DNA from 3 places in the Exiguobacterium sp. RM11 genome. Region 1 is predicted to be linked to each of the others. Evidence: predicted binding sites of a transcription regulator. Region 1 holds the regulator's gene; each other region holds the start of a gene.

Region 1 (6,913 bases):
AGCAGGTGAGGCATACGATAAGGTCGCGCGCACGCTCAGTCTCCCATATCCGGGAGGTCCTGCGATTGACCGCTTGGCAGCGGTTGGGGAAGATACGTACAACTTCCCACGTGTTCGTCTCGAACCGGGTAGCTTCGACTTCAGCTTTAGTGGCTTGAAGTCATCGGTCATCAACGCCGTACACAATGCGGAGCAACGTGGGGAGACGGTCATTCCGGAAAACTTGGCAGCGAGTTTTCAAGCAAGTGTCGTCGAAGTGCTCGTTGAGAAAGCGATTCGCGCTGTAAAAGAAAAAGGAGCGAAGCAATTGCTCGTTGCTGGTGGTGTCGCGGCAAACCGTGGACTTCGCGCAGCGCTTCAAGAAGCGACTGCTGCTGAAGGGATTCAACTTGTCATCCCACCACTCGATCTTTGTGGAGACAATGCCGGCATGATTGGGGTCGCGGCACATCACGCGTATGTGCGCGGGAAGCGCGATACACTAGCGATGAATGCGGTTCCTGGGTTATCCTTAGAAGAGAGCATGACAGTCTAGGGGGAAATAGAGACATGACGAAACGCATCATCATTGGAGGACTCATCGTACTACTCGTCGTCGCGACGTTTTTACAAGTACGAGAAATCATCCGCGCTTACAATATCGCCTATCAAGAGGAAATTGTGCCAAAAGAGACACGAGTGAAGTCGTTGACTGGAGAAGAGTCATTAGAGGGTATTGGTCGTGTGACCGGAGAGAATACGCTCATCGAGTCATTGTATGGTTACACAAGTGTCATCGACCAAGAGCCAGAGCGTGTGATCGTCGTTGATCGTAATCTCGGCGTTCAGCCAAAAGCAAGCGATGCTTACTATGAAATTGAGCGGGGTCGCGAGGCAACAGAAGAAGAGGCTGCGAAGTTTGATGATTTGATCGAGGAGCTCGACGAACAGCAACTGTTCGCACAAGTCATCTCGACACACGAGGCACGCTATGTGACGAATGACGAAAAATCGATGACGTTCTATAAAGTGTTCACACGTGACGTCGATACGAACGAGGCGGTCTTCTTTATCGCTGAGGACGGGACGAAGCTCGATTTCCATACGGTAGGATTCCAACCGTTACGATACTTTTAAGATAAAGAGAGGCCAGCGTATTAAAAACGCTGACCTCTTTTTTGCTGTTCACGCTTTCGGTTGTCGATAATTCTCCCGATGCCACGTGTTGATGCGGCTCACGATGAACACGAGAAGGGCGAGGATCCACATGAAGAGCGTCTCTTCATAAAAGTGGGCCCACACTGATCCCGGTGCATAGAACGTGTGAACCGTCACATCGACCGGCCAGACGACGATACGGATGAAGAGTGTGCTCATGAGCAGGCCACTGAAAAGACTGAGTAGAATCCCTGGCCACGTCTGAATGATGAAGCCGATCACGACCGGTAAAAAGTAAAAAAGAATAGAAGGGACAATCGTCGGCTCCCCGCGGATGAGTTCAGATACGAACTCGGTCCCGGTTGGCACGATATAGGCCAGTCCCGTGAGGAACGCTTGAATGAACTCGATTCGCATGGCACGTGTACGCATCATGTATGGAGTTCCTCCCATTCCGCATAGAGTGCGGTGATTGATTCTTTCGCTGCGTCCGATTCGGTCGACAACTCCTGGGCACGGGCGAAGTCGTTGAAGACGTCCGGCTCACAAAGCAACTGTTCAATCTCGTCGAGACGATTCTCATGTTGCTCAATCGCTTGCTCAATCTCTTCGATGCGCTGTTTGATTCGGCGCTCTTCCCGTTGTTGTTCCTTATCGGCACGCTGTTTTTTCACGACGACCTGCTTCGTCTCTTCACGGGCGAGTCGTGCGAGTTCTTCGAGCTCTTCTTTCTTCTCGACGTAGTACGAGTAGTCACCGAGATATTCATCGATGCCGTTCGGCGTGATTTCTAACACACGCGTCGCGAGACGGTCGATGAAGTAGCGGTCGTGCGAGACGAAGAGAATCGTACCTGGATAGTCGAGAAGGGCGTTCTCTAAGATCATCTTCGAGTCGAGGTCCAAGTGGTTCGTCGGCTCGTCCAAAATGAGGAGGTTCGGTTGCTCAAGCTTCAGCTTGGCCAACGTGAGACGTGCGCGTTCGCCACCGGATAGTTCATGGACACGCTTCATGACGTCATCCCCGCTGAAGAGGAACTGTCCGAGAAGGCTGCGTACTTCTTGCTCGCGCATGAGCGGCCAGTCGTTCCAAATCTCGTCGATGACACGGTTCGCGTCCGACAAGTTTTGTTGTTCCTGGTCGTAATAACCGATCTCGACGCCGGTTCCGTAACGAATCTCACCCGTGAGGGCGGCTTGTTGTTTCGTCAATACTTTGAGAAGTGTCGACTTTCCGACCCCGTTCGGACCCACGAGAGCGACGGATTCCCCGCGTTGTAGCTGGAAACGGAGATTTTGGGCAATCGGTTCTTCATACCCGATGGCGAGGTCACTCGCGCTCAACACATCGTTCCCGCTCTGTCGTTTGATGGAGAACGAGAGGACAGCACTGCGTTCGTCACCGTCCGGAGCATCGAGGCGGTCGACTTTCTCCAGACGCTTCCGTACGCTTTGCGCCCGTTTCGTCGTCGTCGCCCGGGCGATGTTTCGCTGAATGAAGTCCTGCATCTTGGCAATCTCTTCTTGTTGCGACTCAAACTGCTTCTTCTCTTGTTCGTAGAGAGCGGCCTTTTGTTCGAGATACTTCGTGTAGTTCCCGACGAAGCGGCGGCTCCGATGACGTGACAGCTCATAGACAACCGAGACGACGCGGTCGAGGAAGTAGCGGTCGTGGGAGACGATGAGGACGGCACCTTTATAGCCGCTCAAGTACTTCTCAAGCCAGGCGAGCGTCTCGATGTCCAAATGGTTCGTCGGCTCGTCCAAGATGAGCAGGTCGGGACTTTGAAGGAGCATCTTCGCCAAGGCGAGACGCGTCCGTTGTCCCCCGGAGAGCGTGTCGATCCGACGTTCGAAGTCGTCCGGATAGAAGCGCATCCCGTGAAGGACCGAGCGGATGGTTGCTTCATACTGGTAACCACCGCGCTCTTTGAACGTGTGCTGCTCTTCATCGTAAGAGGAGAGGAGGCGTTCGTACGCAGCGGCGTCGTTTAGAATCCGTTCGGATCCCATGTCGGCCTCCATGCGACGGAGCGTCTTCTCTTGCTCGATCAAGTCCGTGAAGACGGTGAGCATCTCGTTCCAGATCGTCTCGTCGGATTCGAGCCCTGAGTCTTGGGCGAGATAGCCGATGGTGACGTCTTTTGGTTTCATGATGTCCCCGGAGTCATAGTTGTATTCACCGGCGATGACTTTCAAAAGCGTCGACTTCCCGGCCCCGTTTCGGCCGACGAGGGCGACGCGTTCGCCTTCCTGGATTTCGAGTTTGACGTTTTCTAAAATCGGCTCGACGCCGAAGGATTTGGATAAGTTATTGACTTGCAGTAGGATCAAGTGAAAAACCCCTTTCTCTCTATTTAGTATACTGTATTTTTCAGCGATTTTAGGTATATTCGTTGAGTGGTCATGTGAATTCGTTTACAATCAAGGTGTATGAAATTCAGATTCGTTTGTAACGTGTCGTAAAAAGGAGGCTCTTTCCGTTGAGTCAAAACGAACCAAAGATTCCACAAGCGACAGCCAAACGGTTGCCACTATACTATCGATTTATTCAAAGCCTGCACGCATCAGGTAAACAACGTGTCTCTTCAGCAGAACTGAGTGAGGCGGTCAAGGTCGATTCGGCTACGATTCGCCGTGATTTCTCGTACTTCGGTGCGCTCGGTAAAAAGGGATATGGCTATAACGTGCAGTATCTGTTAGACTTTTTCCGAAAGACACTGAATCAGGACGAGATTACGAATGTCGCCTTGGTCGGGGTCGGTCACCTTGGGACGGCATTCGTCAACTATAACTTCCTTAAAAACAATAACACACATATCGTCGTCGGGTTCGATGCAGACGAGACAAAAGTCGGCACGACGATGTCAGGTGTCCCAATTCATCACGTCGATGAGATGGAACAGATCATGAAGCAAAACAAGATCGACGTCGCCATTTTGACGGTACCTTCTGCCTATGCGCAGTCCGTCGCAGACGACTTGGTCCGTTTCGGCATCAAGGGCATCTTGAACTTTACACCGGCACGACTTACCGTACCGGACACGGTTCGCGTCCATCACATCGATTTGTCGATTGAGCTGCAGTCACTCATTTACTTTATGCAACACTATCCAACCGCTGAGGGGGTCCATCAATAATGGAATTACTAGCATCATCACTCGTCGTCGGGATTCCGGGTGGGGCGAGTCTATTCATCATCGCCATCATCGCGCTCATCATCTTCGGACCGAAGAAATTACCGGAGTTTGGTCGCGCGGCCGGACAAACGCTTCGTGAGTTCAAAAATGCAACGAACGGCATGATGAACGAGCACGACGAGAACGACAAGAAAGCTATCGAAAAGAAAGAGCAGTAAGCCATGAATCATCAACCTGATCAAGAGCGGGAACTCACCGATCACTTGACAGAGCTGCGGAGACGACTGATGCTATCTGCATTTGTCGTCTTTGCCTTCTTTTTGATGGCTTTGCCGAGTGTCAAATATGTACTCGCGTACTTGCAAGAAGATCTCGTCGAACGCGGGCTCGAACTGAACGCCTTTGGGGTCGCGGACCCGCTCATGATTTACTTGAACTTGGCGCTCATCATCGGCCTGATTGCGGCGAGCCCATTCCTACTGTATCAAGTGTGGGCGTTTGTCGCACCCGGTCTGCATCCGAATGAACGAAAAGGTACGCTCGCTTATATCCCGATCATCTTCGGATTATTCTTGATTGGCCTTGCGTTCGCCTACTACTGGTTATTCCCGCTTGTCCTCGATATCTCGACGGACCTCGGGCAAGACCTTGGACTCGAACAAATCATCGGAGCGAACAATTACTTCACGTTCTTGTTGCAACTGACGATTCCGTTCGGTCTATTGTTCCAATTGCCGGTCGTGACGATGTTCTTGACCCGGATTGGTGTCGTGACACCATACTTCTTATCGAAGATTCGTAAGTATGCGTACTTCGCGCTATTCGTAGTCGCGGCATTCATCACACCACCGGATTTGACGTCGCACCTTATGGTGTCATTGCCACTCTTCTTCCTATATGAAATCAGTTTATCGATTTCACGCGTCGCCTACAAAGGGGTGTTGCGCCGGGAGAAAGAAGCGATGGTGCAAGAACAGATGGATTTAATGAAACAGATGAATGAAAAATGAGCATCGTTCCGTAAGTGGAATGATGCTTTTTTGTTGTGACATACTGTTATGATAGGATACGAGCGATTGAGAAATTTTTCCATTTTGTATGCTATAATAAAACGAGGCACATATGTAAGGGAGGATGCACGATGATTCGGGAGTACAACGGAGAGGACTTTATATTGCTAGGCACGATGACAACCATCTTACTGTTTTTCTTATTTTTCTCTATACAATCTCGATTGCGACGTCAATTCATCGTTTCGTCGTTGCTACTCGTGACTGGCTATATCTTCTTTTTTGTCGGAATGACAATCGTACGTGGTTGGGACGCGATCGGCTGGCTTGCACTAGGGCTGATCTTGTACGTGCTTGGTATGATTCTTCACGTTGGCATTGTCATTTATCAGAGAGTGAAAAGTAGACGTGAAGGAGAGTCTTGAAAGAGTCGTTCCAATCAAGTTATGAGGAGGTAAAAAGGATGAATGACATTATCATTTTGCTCGTATTGCTGTTTGGACTGACACTGGGAGTCATCATTTCAACGTATCAAATGATTCGAACGAAGAAACAAAGGCCTTTTCCATTCATCTTGAATACAGTATTGGTCGTAAGTGGCTATACGCTATTGGTTGGCAGTTTGATGCTTGGATACGGATGGGGAGCATTGTGGTGGGCGGTCGTCGGGCTCGCTATGAACGTCTTCGGTTTGATCGTGCATCTATTTGTAATAATCTATCATCTATTATTGAAAAAGCGGCGAGTCCGGTCATGAGAATGAGCGGATTTTTTCTGTTCAAACTTTAGACACTTTTACGTGAAAAAGTGAGCAAAGTCATTGAATCTTATATTGTGAAATAGTACACTAAGGTCAAGAAGTAAATGTGATGTTTATCACAATATAAAACGAAACGTATTGTTTAACATAAAAGGAGAGACGACTCATATGAAAATCGCAGTCATCGGATGTACACACGCAGGAACAGCAGCAGTCAAAGGATTACTCGCCAAGCACGACAATCTCGATATCACCGTTTACGAGCGGAACGATAACGTTAGCTTCCTCTCGTGTGGGATTGCGCTCCACGTTGGTGGTGTCGTCCAACGTGCGGAAGAGTTATTCTACTCGTCACCACGTGAACTTGAAGAACTCGGTGCGACGATGCGCATGAAACATGACGTCTTGTCGATCGACTCCGAAGCGAAGACGGTCCACGCTAAAAATCTTGAGACCGGTGAAGACGTGCATGACACGTATGACCGCTTGATCGTCACGACGGGTTCATGGCCGATCGTCCCGACGCTCCCAGGAATCGAAATGAATGGAATCGAGCTCTGTAAAAACTACGCGCACGCCCAACGCATCATCGAGCGGGCGACAGACGCGACGAAGATTGCCGTCATCGGGGCTGGCTATATCGGGGTCGAGCTCGTCGAAGCGTTCGAATCATACGGAAAACACGTCACATTCATCGATAGTGCCGACCGCATCTTGAATAAGTATCTCGACAAGTCGTTCACGGATCAATTGGAAGCGGATATGACCAGTCGCGGAATCGACCTCGAACTCGGTCAGACGGTCGAGGCATTCCGTGGAACGAGCGGAAATGTCACACATGTCGTAACAGACAAAGGTGAATTCGAA
Region 2 (6,913 bases), 130 kb from region 1:
TCGACGGGTTCCGAATGGACGTGATCAATATGATCTCAAAAGACCCGAGCTATCCAGATGGTCAAACACAAGGAACAGGGTACGGTGACGGCACGCCATTCTTCTTTAACGGACCACGTATCCATGAATTCATGCAAGAGATGAATCAAGAAGTCTTATCTAAATACGACACGATCACGGTCGGTGAGATGCCAGGAGTCAGTGTGGAAGAAGCGAAATTGTATACAGGGGAAGACCGTAACGAACTGAACATGGTCTTTCATTTTGAGCATGTAGATGTCGGGAACGGCAGCTTCGGGAAATGGAATCCGACGGACTGGAAATTGACCGAGTTAAAGACAATCTTCTCGCGTTGGCAAGAAGGACTGGAAGAGGAAGGGTGGAACAGCCTGTACTGGAGTAACCACGACCAGCCACGAGCCATCTCGCGCTTCGGAAACGATTCACCTGAGTATCGTGTCCGTTCCGGGAAGATGCTTGCGACACTTCTTCATCTATTGAAAGGGACACCTTACATTTATCAAGGGGAAGAGTTCGGGATGACAAACGTCGCGTTTGATTCGATTGATCAGTACCGAGATATCGAAACGTTAAACGCCTACCGTGACTACACATCAAAAGGGTTGTTGACGCACGATGAGATTTTCCGTGGAATTCATGAGCGAGGACGTGACAATTCACGAACGCCGGTACAGTGGTCGGACGAAGCACATGGTGGCTTCACGACAGGAACACCATGGATTGGGGTCAACCCGAACTATGTCGACATCAATGCGGAAGCGGCACGGAAAGACCCGAATTCGCTCTTCCATTACTACCGTCAATTGATTGCGCTCCGTAAAGCCAATCCGCTCGTTGTCTATGGAAAGTATGAGCTGTTGTTACCGGAAGATGAGGCAATCTATGCGTTCACACGTTCGTTCGAAGGAGAGACATGGCTCGTGCTCTGTAACTTCTCAGGTGACACACAACAACGTGACTTACCATATGACGTAAAAGAACGCGTCATCGGAAACATGGAACCGATTGAACCGTTCACCCTTCGTCCTTACGAAGCACAAGTGTATAAACTGTGACGAAAAGCTCGCCAGACGGCGAGCTTTTTTGAATGGTCGCGTATCTTCTCTCGATGATTCGGGAATAGTGTAAGTAACGTCTGACATGAAAAGAGGGAACGGCATGGGTACTTTAATCGCGTACTCTTCCAGATATGGGACGAGTGAAAAAGTGGCGTCTTTACTCGCTGAACGGTTATCGGGAGACGTTCATGTCCAAAATATCGTAGAAGAGCCGAACGTCATGTGGGAGACGGTGGATCACGTCATCGTCGGCAGTTCGATTCGAATGGGTACCATCCAGGACGAGATGAAGGAATGGTTGTCGCTTCATGAGGCACACTTGCTGGAGCATCCTCTCGCTCTATATTTGTGTGCCGGGACACCGACAGAGTCGGAGCGGATTCGTGAGCTAGAAGAAGCTTATCGTGACAAGTTGCGCGAACATGCTTATTTCGTCGAAGTCGTCGGAAGTGGGTATGACTTTGAACGAATGGGCTTTTTAGACAAAGCGATCGTCCGGATGATGGCCAAACAGAAAGAAAGCTCGCTTGAACTCGATGAGGACAAATTGAATCGGCTTGTCGAGGCGGCTCAAACGTCCGAACGCACTCGGGCTGAGAATCCGTAAGCAAATATGTCTTTCACATCGATCGGACTTTTCGTGGAGATGAGTACATCTCCGCTTTTTTTCTGTCCTTCGATGTGATGAAGTGCAATCTTCTCCAGTTGACGTCCTATTCTTAACGCGATTGGCGCAGATTCATGGCATCGTAAGTTTTCGATGGTCACTTCATCGGTCCGATTATCCCCTCCAAACAGTTCGAGATCAGCTCTCGAGGTTGTAAATCCACGAACGGAGATGCGATGTAATTGAACGCGTCGAGACTTGTATTGAACCGCCAGTGCCGGATGTTTTTCATAATCGTAAGTCGGATCACCAATCGCGGTCAATCCATGGATCAAGACGTCTTGATAGGCCGATACGACCAGGCTTCGTGGAGAGGATTTCGCGTATAGCGAGCTTCTAACCGGTTCGACGGATACTAAATTCGTACCAGACAGAAAGCGTGCTGTCGCCGAATCGGGATCGTCTGCTAAATGATGACCAATGTGACGGAAGTTAAATGAGCGATTGTCATGAAGTGAAAGGTGTCCAAAAATATGAACGTCATGAGCCGCTGACGAGGTTCCATGTGCCTTTACTTCGATTCCGCCAAAACATCCTTCACTTTTATTGTTCACGAGTGTGACGTGCCGCGATCCATCGTCAATCTCAATGCCGTTCGAATTTGAGAATCCGAGGGCATGCGTTCGACCATGAGGGTGATGACAATAACAGTTAGTGATATAAATGGCATCGCTATGGTGTGTCGTGATTCCGTCATCCCCATAGTTCGTCGCCTCGAGATGATTAAGATGAATATACCGACTGCCGTTTGCGGCACGGAGGCCGTCCCCTAAGTAATGATAGTGTGGAGACGTGATGTCGAACGCATGAAGACCGGCATTTTTAGCCGTCACATGATGCACCCAACCATACGTCACATGCGCAAACGTCAAGGCACTCGATGTCGTGTCACCGCTCGTCGTTCGTTTCACATCGCCTAATCGTGCGACGTTCCAATCGAGTGTCAGGTGACATACCTCGATATGATGGTTTCCCGCAAATGGGGTGGCGTTTCGTAACAGTCTTCGATGCTTTGGGGCACGATCGGATAGTTTTAGAATGGTGACGTCCTGTCCGGCACCTTCTAACACGCAGTTCGAAGGAAGGCGAATGCCCCGAACGATATACACACCTGCCGGGACAAAGACGCGGCGGTTGGAGCGGAGGGCGAGACGAAAAGCGAGCGTGCAATCCGTTTGTCCGTCCCCGACGGCGCCATAGTCTGTCACATCAACACGTTGTTTTGTGACCTGCATCAGATTCAAATATTCCGCATCGAGGCGGCGCATCCAAACAGGACGAACCATTCCGTCCATTTGTTCGAGCGGGAGTGACATTTGAACAGGCGTAATGCGCTCAGTCATTGGAATTCGGCAAGGGATGGAATGTTGCTGCTCTGAGTAAGATGTCTCGCGAGTGACACGATGCCATTCGAGTGTTCGTTGGATGAGGTTTTCTTCCGACCAATCAGAATATGAGGTAATCATCGATGCGATTGATTGTGGGTCCTTTGCATTTTTCATAATAAATCCTCCTAGCATCATCTTCTTTAGCATGTACCCGTTTCACCTCGTTTTTTAGCAATCAGAAGTATTTACTAGACAGAAGCATCTAGTCGTGTTATATTCAATATGTGCTTAATTAAGAATAGCTGGAATCATAATTCACAAGTGCTTGGGATTATTTTTCATTAGATAATCCAGAGGCTTGTATTTTTTTTGGTCAAGTTTTTTCTAGTAAGGCACTACTATAACGCATAGCGTTTATTTCAGGAGGGTTCATTCATGAACACAGGTAAAGTAAAATGGTTTAACTCAGAAAAAGGTTACGGCTTCATCGAAATGGAAGGCGGAGACGACGTATTCGTACACTTCTCAGCAATCCAAGGCGACGGCTTCAAAACACTTGAAGAAGGCCAAGAAGTAACTTTCGAAATCACAGACGGAGCTCGTGGACCACAAGCTTCTAACGTTGAAAAAATCTAATCTTTCTTTCTAAGGAATATGATACCTGCTCGCATCGGCGAGCAGGTTTTTTTGTGTTTAATCGTGTAGTTTGAGGGAACAGTATACGAGCGACAAATCATGAAGGAGGAATTCGGAATGAGTGCAAAAGAAACAGCTTTAAAGATCTTAGATTCAAGTGATGTAGGGACGATGGCGACCGTGTATAAAGTGAAGCCACATAGTCGTTACATGACATTTTTCCATGATGATTTTACACTCTACACAGCAACCTCGAACGATACAGATAAGGTGGAGGAATTAGAGAAGAATCCATATACGCATATTTTGATTGGTTATGACGGAGATGGAGTGGGGGACACCTACTTAGAAATCTTAGGGAAAGCGACTGTGTCAGACGATGAATCGATGAAAGAAAAAGTGTGGAACGACAAACTCGAAGGCTGGTTTGATGGTCCGGACGATCCGAAATTGGTCATTCTCAAAATCGAACCAGAATCGATGCGTGTGATGAACAAGAAAGGGCAGCCACCTCAAGAAGTAACGTTGTAAACTTCTCAAAGACGCCTCGAGTAGGCGTCTTTTTGCTGGATGTGAATAGAGTGTGACGTACATATGGACGAATCATGAACAAAGCAAAATACATATGTGAAATAGTGAACATAGGTGGTATATTGTGAATGTAATCACATTATTCATTTATTCAACTTCTTGAAAGGGAGGAATCATCATGTTCACGAAATTTTGGCAAAATCATAACATCGCTACGGCAATCTTGACGGTGTTACGTGTATGGCTCGGGTATCATTGGTTAACAGCAGGTTGGGGTAAAATCACAGGTGGCTTTGGAACGGAAGGATTCTTAAACAACGCGGTGACACTCGCGACTGGAGAACATCCAGCCGTCGCAGGATGGTGGGCTGCATTCTTAGAAAACGTTGCGATTCCGAACGCTGGATTATTCGATGTCCTGATTCCTTATGGTGAATTTTTGGTCGGGTTGGGGTTATTGCTCGGAGCACTCACACGTAGCGCGGCGTTCTTCGGTCTTGTCATGAACATGGCTTTCTTGCTCTCTGGAACGGTCAGTACGAACCCAACGATGTTGATCGTATCTGTATTGATTTTGGTTGCTGGACATAACGCAGGGAAAATCGGAGTCGATGGTTTGTTCCTTCGCAACTTCGTCGAAACGAAAGTATTGCATCGTTCACCAAATCGTCAAATAGCTTCGTAACTTTTATGCACTCTCCTGTGACAAACCTCTCATGTTTCGGCTACGATAGATATAGCCTACAGAGATAAAGGAGAACGCATATGACTACGACTCATTTTAAATGGCTTGGCTACACAGAAGGTGTGTCCTTCTTGTTGTTACTGTTTATCGCGATGCCATTGAAGTATATGGCGGGTATTCCACTCGCGGTCAGTATTGTCGGCGCAGCGCACGGTTTCTTGTTTGTGGCCTACGTACTTGCGGCCATGTACATGGCGTGGCGCTTGCGCTGGGGATTCAAAGTGCTGACGCTTGCCGTCATGGCATCCGTCATCCCATTCGGACCATTTTTATTAGAAAAGCGGGTACTCCCGTCAACAGAGAAGACATCGAACTGATTCGTTCGATGTCTTTTTTCTATGATACGCGATCCATTGACTGAGCTGAATCTCGTTCTGCTCGAATGTCTTGACGTATTCGGTACGTGAGGACGAACGTGCAGATGAGTAGACCCACCATACAAGCGGTGTAGAGATGGGCAACAGAGACGAGATCACTCAATACCCCAAATAGGATAAATCCAATCGGCGTAATCCCCATCGCGAGTGATTCGAGCACACCGATGACGCGCCCTAAATAGTTCGGATCCGTATTCGTTTGGAGGAACAATTGAATCGGGATGTTGACACGTACGATCAAGAAACCACTCAATAAAGCGAAGACCGCGAAAAAGAAAATTGACGTGAGGACGTTGAAGTTAAAATATAATGGAATGGCGGGTCCGACGAACAGAACGCTAAGAATGGTCAACGCGGATCGCATCGTTGCTAAGCGATGTTTGATTTTGAATAACGGTAAGGCATGAAGTAAGGAAGCGACTAAAAAACCAATGGCGACCATGCTTTCAAGGAGTCCGAATTGAAACGGGGACACACCGACCTCTTGTAGCGCGGCTATCGGGAACAACACTTCTGTCGCGACGAAAAAGAAATTCAAGAAGGCAGCTAGAACGGCGACTGTCCATAAAACGCGTTGCTGCTTCAAATAAGAGAGACCAGACCGTACATCTTCCCAGGTGGATTGTTCGATTGGAGCAACCTCTTTCTGATGAAATGTGAGTCGAGAAGCAAGCAAGGCGGCAATCATGAAGAATAGGGCTGAGCTGAATAAAAAAGCTGGAATCGGTATAAGTTTAAACAGTGCTCCGGCAAGAAGCGGAGTGCCGATACTTGAGATGGAGATGATGCTCTGAATGAGAGAGTTGGCACGTTGAAGCTCTTCCTCTTCGAATAGAAGGGGGATCGAACTCGATAGCGTGACCGATAAGAAGGTGGAAACGATAGATAAGAAGAATGTGATGACATAAAAGGCAGGTGCTTCGAACGTCCAAAGCAAACTTGCGATCCCTGCGAGTAAAAATAATCCTCCATTCAGAGACTCCATTTTGATGATGACTCGTTTTCGGTCAAGTTTGTCCGCATAAGCGCCTGCAAATGGCGACAAAAGAACGCGTGGCAATGTGCCTGCCAGTAAAACAAATGCGAATTGTAATCCAGATCCAGTCGTCGTCAACACCGTTAATCCTGCTACGAACGTAAATAAGTTGGATGCGAACAGTGACATGAATTTACCGAGTAATAATATCGATAAATTGGAAGAAAAGAATTTCATAGAGAACACTCCTTTGCAAATTAGTTAAATGTGATTTAACATTAGCATAAAGGCAAGCGAGTGAAATGTAAACATAAAGTTCAATATAATTTAACTTATAGAGGTGGCATATGATTGGTGAACGAATTAAAACGTTACGAAAACAGAAGAAAATGACCCAAACGCAGTTGGCGGAAGGGATCGTCACGAAATCGATGCTCAGTATGATTGAAAATGGGAAAGCGGAGGCATCGATGCGTAGCTTACGAGAACTCGCAAGTCGGTTAGATGTGTCGATGCAGCAGTTATTGACTGACCCGAAAGAAGCTGAACTACAGACGATGGTCGAGCAGTTAGA
Region 3 (6,913 bases), 260 kb from region 1:
TGTCAACTTGTCAAACGCTCTCGTTTGGAGTCAAGTCGTTCTCTCTTTCGGTATATCATTCGCCCTCATCCCTCTGCTTCTCTTTACGAGTAATAAAGAGTTAATGGGCGGGCTTGTGAATCATCGCTTTACGACATGGATTGGATGGGGCATCACAGCGATTGTCATCTCATTAAATTTATTTTTGATTGTCCAAACCTTTATCTAATTTCTAAATATAAAAAATAAGCGCAGGCCGAGCGGCCTGCGCTTATCTTTTATACAGTTCCCTGCAAGATTCCTTCCGCCCATTCGACTTCATCAGACGTCGGGGGTTTTGTTCCTTTGAGGGGATAATCGAGTCCGAGAGCCTCCCATTTATAGACGCCCATCTCATGGTAAGGCAGAATCTCGACTTTCTCGACATGGTCTAACTTTTGAATGAACGCGGCGGTACGACGAAGCACCCCTTCTTCAAGCGTCCATCCAGGTACGAGGACGTGGCGAATCCACATTTTCGTTCCGCGCTCGGAAAGGTGTTCGGCAAGCGCGAGCGTGTTGGCATTGCTACGTCCCGTCAATTTTTTACACATGTCGTCGTCGATATGCTTGATATCGAGTAAGACGAGATCGGTGTGATCTAAAATCGCATCCAAGTTAGGAGGACGGAGTGCACCGGACGTATCGAGTGTCGTATGGAGCCCATGCTTTTTCGCTTCACGCAGCAGTGCCTCTAAAAATTCAGGTTGCGCGAGTGGGTCACCACCTGAGATTGTGATGCCGCCGTTCGATGCCTCCATGAACGGTCGGTAACTGAGCGCCTCTTGAATGACGTCTTCAGCCGAGCGGTGGTTATTCTTTTTGAAATCCCATGTGTCCGCGTTATGGCAATAGAGACAACGTAACGCACAACCTTGTAAAAAGACGATGAAGCGAATCCCTGGGCCGTCAACTGTTCCGAATGATTCGACCGAATGTACATATCCCATTGTCATCGAAATGACCTCCTAACGAATGAGCGGCCCTCCGTGGAAGGCCGCTAAGCCTTTACTTACAACGAACCGTGGAACGTACGGTTGATGACATCAATCTGTTGCTCACGTGTCAACTTGATGAAGTTGACCGCATATCCAGATACGCGGATCGTGAGTTGTGGATACTCTTCCGGATGTTCCATTGCGTCGAGAAGCGTCTCGCGGTTGAAGACGTTGACGTTCAAGTGATGTCCTTTGTGCTCTCCACTCATATACCCATCGAGAAGTGCCGCCAAGTTGAGTTCACGTGCGATTTCTTCTTTTCCGAGTGCTTTCGGTACGATTGAGAACGTATACGAGATCCCGTCTTGTGCGTGTTCAAATGGAAGTTTCGCAACAGATGAGAGCGATGCAGCCGCACCTTTCGTATCCCGTCCATGCATCGGGTTGGCACCTGGAGCGAATGGTTCACCAGCACGGCGACCGTCTGGCGTATTCCCTGTTTTCTTACCGTAGACGACGTTCGATGTGATGGTGAGGACCGATTGCGTATGAAGCGCGTCACGGTATGTTTTATGTTTCCGTACTTTTTCCATGAACGATTCGACGAGTTCCACGGCAATCGCGTCGACACGGTCGTCATTGTTACCGAATTTCGGGAAGTCGCCTTCCGTTTTGAAGTCGACGATGATTCCTTCTTCGTTACGAACGGGTTTGACGCTTGCATATTTGATTGCTGAAAGACTATCTGCCGTTACAGAGAGACCCGCAATCCCACAAGCCATCGTCCGTAAGATTTCTGGATCGTGAAGCGCCATTTCGATGCGTTCGTACGCATATTTATCATGCATGAAGTGAATGACGTTGAGCGTATTCACGTATAGTTCTGCCAACCAGTCGAGTGTACGGTCAAAGTCGGCATATACTTTTTCGTACGTGAGCACATCTTCTGCATTCATCTCCCAAGCAGGAGCGATTTGAGCACCGCTCTTCTCGTCACGTCCGCCATTCATGCTATAAAGAAGGGCTTTCGCCATGTTGGCACGCGCACCGAAGAATTGCATCTGTTTTCCGATCTTCATCGGTGACACACAACATGCGATGCCATAGTCGTCACCGAATTGCGGCATCATCAAGTCATCGTTCTCATATTGAATCGCTGACGTTTCAATCGACATTTTCGCACAGTATTGTTTGAAGCCTTCTGGTAGCTTCGTCGACCAGAGAACGGTCAAGTTCGGCTCTGGAGCAGGACCGAGGTTTGTGAGTGAATGTAAGAATCGGAACGAGCTCTTCGTGACGTTCGAGCGACCATCTTCACTCATCCCACCGATTGACTCCGTTACCCAAGTCGGGTCACCTGAGAACAATTCGTTATAGTCTGGTGTCCGTAAGAATTTGACGATCCGAAGCTTCATGATGAAGTGATCGACGATTTCCTGAACGTCCGACTCTGTTAAACGACCAGCTTCAAGGTCACGTTCAGCGTACACATCAAGGAATGTCGAGACGCGTCCGAGTGACATCGCGGCACCGTTTTGTTCTTTAATCGCAGCAAGGTATGCCAAGTACACCCATTGATACGCTTCTTGCGTGTTTTCAGCAGGGCGGCCGAGGTCAAATCCATAAGCGGCTCCGAGTTGCTTGAGTTCTTGAAGCGCACGAAGTTGTTCCGATAGTTCTTCCCGGTCACGGATGTCTGATTCAGATAAGAATCCACCCCGTTTCGCCAAGTCTTTTTTGCGTTCTGCCATCAAGAAATCAATTCCGTAGAGCGCGACGCGGCGATAGTCACCGATGATGCGTCCACGACCGTACGCATCCGGAAGACCTGTGATAATCCCTGATTTACGAGCGGCCCGCATTTCAGGCGTGTAGGCATCGAACACACCTTGGTTATGTGTTTTACGGATCTCTGAATAAATTTTTGTGATTTCTTCATCTGGTTCGAAACCATATGATTCGAGTGCGGCATCCACCATGCGAATCCCGCCATTTGGGTGAATCGAACGTTTGAACGGCTCATCCGTCTGAACGCCAACGACTTTCTCTAACTCTTTGTTTAAGTAACCTGGTCCATGCGACACGATTGTCGATGGTGTGTGTTGATCGACGTCCCAAACGCCTCCGCGTTCACGCTCTTCTTTTGTCAGTTCCATCACACGATTCCAAAGAACGTTTGTCGCTTCTGTCGGACCTGCTAAGAACGTATCGTTCCCTGTGTATTCATGACGATTCAAACGGATAAACTCACTGACATTGACTTCATTCGTCCACTGACCAGGGATAAAACCTGACCATGCGGATTTGATTTCGGTTGCCATGTTGATTCACTCCTCATTCTCGAAAGTAACTGCGTGTTATCTATACTGTGAGTGTACGTGAAAACGTGAACAATATGTTTTACATTCTTGTGAAACTTGTAACAATCTTATGAACGTGATGAAATAGCCGTTTTTGAAAGCGTTTTACAAACTGTTATATTCGATTAATTATATAGTTTGAAACAGCTAAATCCCATTTCATTAGGGTCGAACTATGATCTGTACTAATTTGATTGTTCTGTGACGAACTATACAGTTTTTGGGGTGATAAATCTCACATCACTCGGTTAGAACTTGAATTTTTGTGTCGTATCAGACACAATGAAGGCAGAACATTGTATAAGAGGAAGGGGTTCTACTCATGACGTACGAACCATTAACACCAAGCCACGCCTTTCAAGTCGGCGATCGCATCTCATTGAAGGTCGAAGAAGCCGGTGAAAAGCGTGATGGATTTATCACAGAATTTGAAGATGGAGGGTTTTGGATTCGCTTTGACGATGACATCGAGAACGAAGATTTTATCGATTATCGCGACCAATTACTCGCCGGACTTTTGTCGCGTCCAATCCATGTCATCACGACACATCCGGAACTGAAACCGTTCGAGAAAATGACGTCCGAGTTACAGTATCGCGTTTATCAAGGATTCACGATTGAGAAAGTGGAATTGACAGCAGAAGGCGCGGATGCCCACATCCAACTCATCGAAGACGGTCAAACGTATACACAGACGTTACGTTCTTCAATGGAAGATGGTCAGGAACATGTTCGCTATATTTGACGAGGGAGCGCTTTCGCTTCCTTTGTTTTTGCCTAAAGATAAGGAGACCTATTATGAATTTTACAAAACCTTTTATTAACGAGACGTGGGAACGGATGGGCTTTAACGAGCCGATGCCGGTCCAAAAAGAGGCGTTTCCCCTACTATTAGATGGAAAAGACGTGACAATCGAGGCACCAACCGGAACGGGTAAAACGCTCGCATACCTGCTCCCAGCGATTGAAAAAATTGATCCCTCGAACGATCGAATCCAAGTCGTCGTCGTCGCTCCAACTCGTGAACTTGTCATGCAGATCCAACAGGTCGCACAACGCTTCACCGAAAAAGGCGATGTTCGCATCGGCTCGTTCATTGGCGGTGTCGAATTGAAACGTCAAATCGATCGAATCAAGAAAAAGCCGCATTTAATCGTCGGGACACCGGGACGTCTCGTCGAATTGATTGACAAGAAAAAGCTGAAGCTCCATGAGACACATACCGTCATTCTCGATGAAGCCGACCAAATCATCGACAGCGGTTTGACAGAGGCGGCTGAGCGCATCATCAAGCATACCGCGCATGAGCGTCAACTTGCACTCGTCTCGGCAACACTCACCGATTCACTCAAAGAATGGTCGGCACCGTTCATGAACGAGCCGGCACATATCAAAATCGAACGTGCTGTCAGCGATCAAGTGACGTACGGTTACTTGTTGACGACGCGTCGCTACAAACCCGAACTGTTACGCCGTCTTTCGCACGTCGATGGCGTAAAGGCACTCGCGTTCATCAATAACCGCTCGTTCTTGCCACCACTTCGTGGGGAGCTTGAAAAGTTGAAAGTGGACTACCGCATGCTCGACAGCTTGAAAGGAAAGCGCGAACGCGTCGAGACGCTTCGTGAATTCCGTAAAGGCGAATACCCGCTCCTCATCACGACGGGTCTCGCGGCACGCGGGCTCGATATCGAAGATGTGACGCACGTCGTCCATTTCGATTTACCAGAATCCATCGATGACTTTATCCACCGCTCAGGCCGTACGGCTCGTGGTAACGCAGGCGGGACCGTCCTTTCTCTCGTGACGACGGACGATTTACCACACTTGAAATCATTCGCGCGTCAACTCGGTGTCGAATTGAAAGAACTCGAGATTTACCGTGGCGATGTAATCGAGAAACGGATTGAGGAGAAGCCTCCTGTCGTCAAACGTCCTGCGAACAAGCGAGGACCGCGCCGATGAAAAAAGACCGGAAAGTAATTCCCTTCCCTTTGCTCGTCGAAGAGTCCGAATTGCTTGCCGAACTGAAAAAGTTATATGAGCAAGCAGCTCTTGCGCGAAGCACACAATGGACAAACTATATTCAAGAGATCGCGTCGGAAGGGACATGGCATTTGAAAGATGCCGAGCTCTTCCGTGACCTCTTCATTGATTGGGCCGTCTTCTTTGAAACGGACGAAGACGGCATGACGCCTCATGGTCGCTATTTGGCTGACCACAAGGGCGACATGTCACCTGCTCTTTATCACGCACTCCGTGGACTAGCCGTCCCGCGCTGCAGCATCTTTGAAGTGACGGAAGACGGTCAGTTGAAAGACTGGGAGTCAAAAGAGACGTACGCTGTTCAGTTACCCGAAGAACGCGAGACCGGCGACCTCGTCCTCGGAAAGTTACTCGACATCCGAGGCAGCTGGCGCTTCGGTTCGGCGTTCCTCGCCTTACCTGCGAAAATGTCTGGAAACGTGGCCGACCTATATATCGACTTTACGGATGAAGTCGGTCCCGGTGCCTTTTTGGAGCAGTTTCCGGAGTTCTGCGCGGAACTGATCGACTTGTTGCTTGATTTAGAAGAAGGCGTCATCATACCGAAACCATCAAAATAAGCAAAGGGCCGCGGCCCTTTGCTTATTTTTGTCTGACGTACACGTCAATCTGTTTGAGTATGTCACGAGCTTCTTCATTTTCAGGCGTGATTGCCGCACTTGAGATTTGTTCCCCATCCTCGTATACATCGATGACGACACCATCTTTCGCTTGACGCGTTTGGTACAGACGACCGTTTGAATAGAAGGAGTGATCAACCGAGTCGAGAACGCTTCGGGTCATGTTCTTCCCTGTGTTCAAGTCGATGACGACTTCCTCGCCATCTTCATTTATCGCTAACAGGTTTTGGCCCGACGTTGTATAATCCCAAAAGCCTTGGTCTTCAGCCAATTGAACGACTTTCTCCGTTTTCGTGTCATAAGCGAATTGACCTGGCAATCTGTCTTCAACATTGAACTTATCTTCTCCTTCTTCGATAACATCGTAGAAGCTAACACCGACAGGGATATAACGTGTTTCTGTCATATGAGAGGATACATCGGTAGCGTAAAAACGATTCGTATTGATGACATGGGTGATAAATCCTTTGTCCATGTTCAATTCTTTGACGCTTACGTCATTCATCGCTTCATTAAACGTGGCAATCATTGTTTTTACGTCTTCGTCACCATCATATTCATCCCGATAGATTAAGTTTAACTGGCCATCATTTAGGAATATGCCTGACCATACCCCGTTCACGATGTCGTATATTTTTGAATCACTTGCATCGAACGCGAATCTCGATATTTCTTTTCCTTTTAATTGTTGAAAAACGATGAGCTCTTTCATCCCATCCTGCCCGACTCCGATATATCCGTCTTGTGTTTGAATCGACTGCGCATACGTCCATCCATTCATGAGTCTATGGATGGAACGTACATCTCCATTCAAACGTTCACGATATTGTTGTCCCTCAGCTATATAGTTCAAGTTTGATGTGATGCGACTTTCATCAGCCGTCACTTCAAACCGTTGATCAACAGCATCATCAGAACTATAAGTCATCTC

The links. Region 1 encodes Rex, which represses fermentation and respiration genes when NADH is low (regulators of the CRP and FNR family bind a similar motif). Its sites were predicted from a motif close to TTGTGAAATATTTCACAA; they were not measured.
Region 2: the regulator Rex is predicted to act here: its motif matches at 4,364-4,381, upstream of AC5LIL_RS13750 (DoxX family membrane protein).
Region 3: the regulator Rex is predicted to act here: its motif matches at 3,365-3,382, upstream of pflB (formate C-acetyltransferase).

Annotation. Positions count from the first base shown of each region.
Region 1 covers NZ_CM187558.1:2,494,628-2,501,540, reverse strand. The annotation lists gene tsaD (tRNA (adenosine(37)-N6)-threonylcarbamoyltransferase complex transferase subunit TsaD) at 1-535, shown strand, start outside; gene AC5LIL_RS13000 (hypothetical protein) at 550-1,116, shown strand; gene AC5LIL_RS12995 (hypothetical protein) at 1,165-1,572, opposite strand; gene AC5LIL_RS12990 (ABC-F family ATP-binding cassette domain-containing protein) at 1,569-3,470, opposite strand; gene AC5LIL_RS12985 (redox-sensing transcriptional repressor Rex) at 3,620-4,276, shown strand; gene tatA (twin-arginine translocase TatA/TatE family subunit) at 4,276-4,494, shown strand; gene tatC (twin-arginine translocase subunit TatC) at 4,498-5,286, shown strand; gene AC5LIL_RS12970 (hypothetical protein) at 5,418-5,711, shown strand; gene AC5LIL_RS12965 (hypothetical protein) at 5,750-6,043, shown strand; gene AC5LIL_RS12960 (FAD-dependent oxidoreductase) at 6,215-6,913, shown strand, end outside.
Region 2 covers NZ_CM187558.1:2,625,455-2,632,367, reverse strand. The annotation lists gene AC5LIL_RS13775 (glycoside hydrolase family 13 protein) at 1-1,076, shown strand, start outside; gene AC5LIL_RS13770 (flavodoxin domain-containing protein) at 1,180-1,686, shown strand; gene AC5LIL_RS13765 (glycoside hydrolase family 55 protein) at 1,650-3,248, opposite strand; gene AC5LIL_RS13760 (cold-shock protein) at 3,510-3,710, shown strand; gene AC5LIL_RS13755 (pyridoxamine 5'-phosphate oxidase family protein) at 3,828-4,241, shown strand; gene AC5LIL_RS13750 (DoxX family membrane protein) at 4,420-4,926, shown strand; gene AC5LIL_RS13745 (DUF3817 domain-containing protein) at 5,007-5,303, shown strand; gene AC5LIL_RS13740 (MFS transporter) at 5,323-6,576, opposite strand; gene AC5LIL_RS13735 (helix-turn-helix domain-containing protein) at 6,687-6,913, shown strand, end outside.
Region 3 covers NZ_CM187558.1:2,233,197-2,240,109, forward strand. The annotation lists partial or broken gene AC5LIL_RS11655 (Nramp family divalent metal transporter) at 1-190, shown strand, start outside; gene pflA (pyruvate formate-lyase-activating protein) at 258-974, opposite strand; gene pflB (formate C-acetyltransferase) at 1,031-3,277, opposite strand; gene AC5LIL_RS11670 (hypothetical protein) at 3,639-4,061, shown strand; gene AC5LIL_RS11675 (DEAD/DEAH box helicase) at 4,115-5,281, shown strand; gene AC5LIL_RS11680 (hypothetical protein) at 5,278-5,922, shown strand; gene AC5LIL_RS11685 (hypothetical protein) at 5,945-6,913, opposite strand, start outside.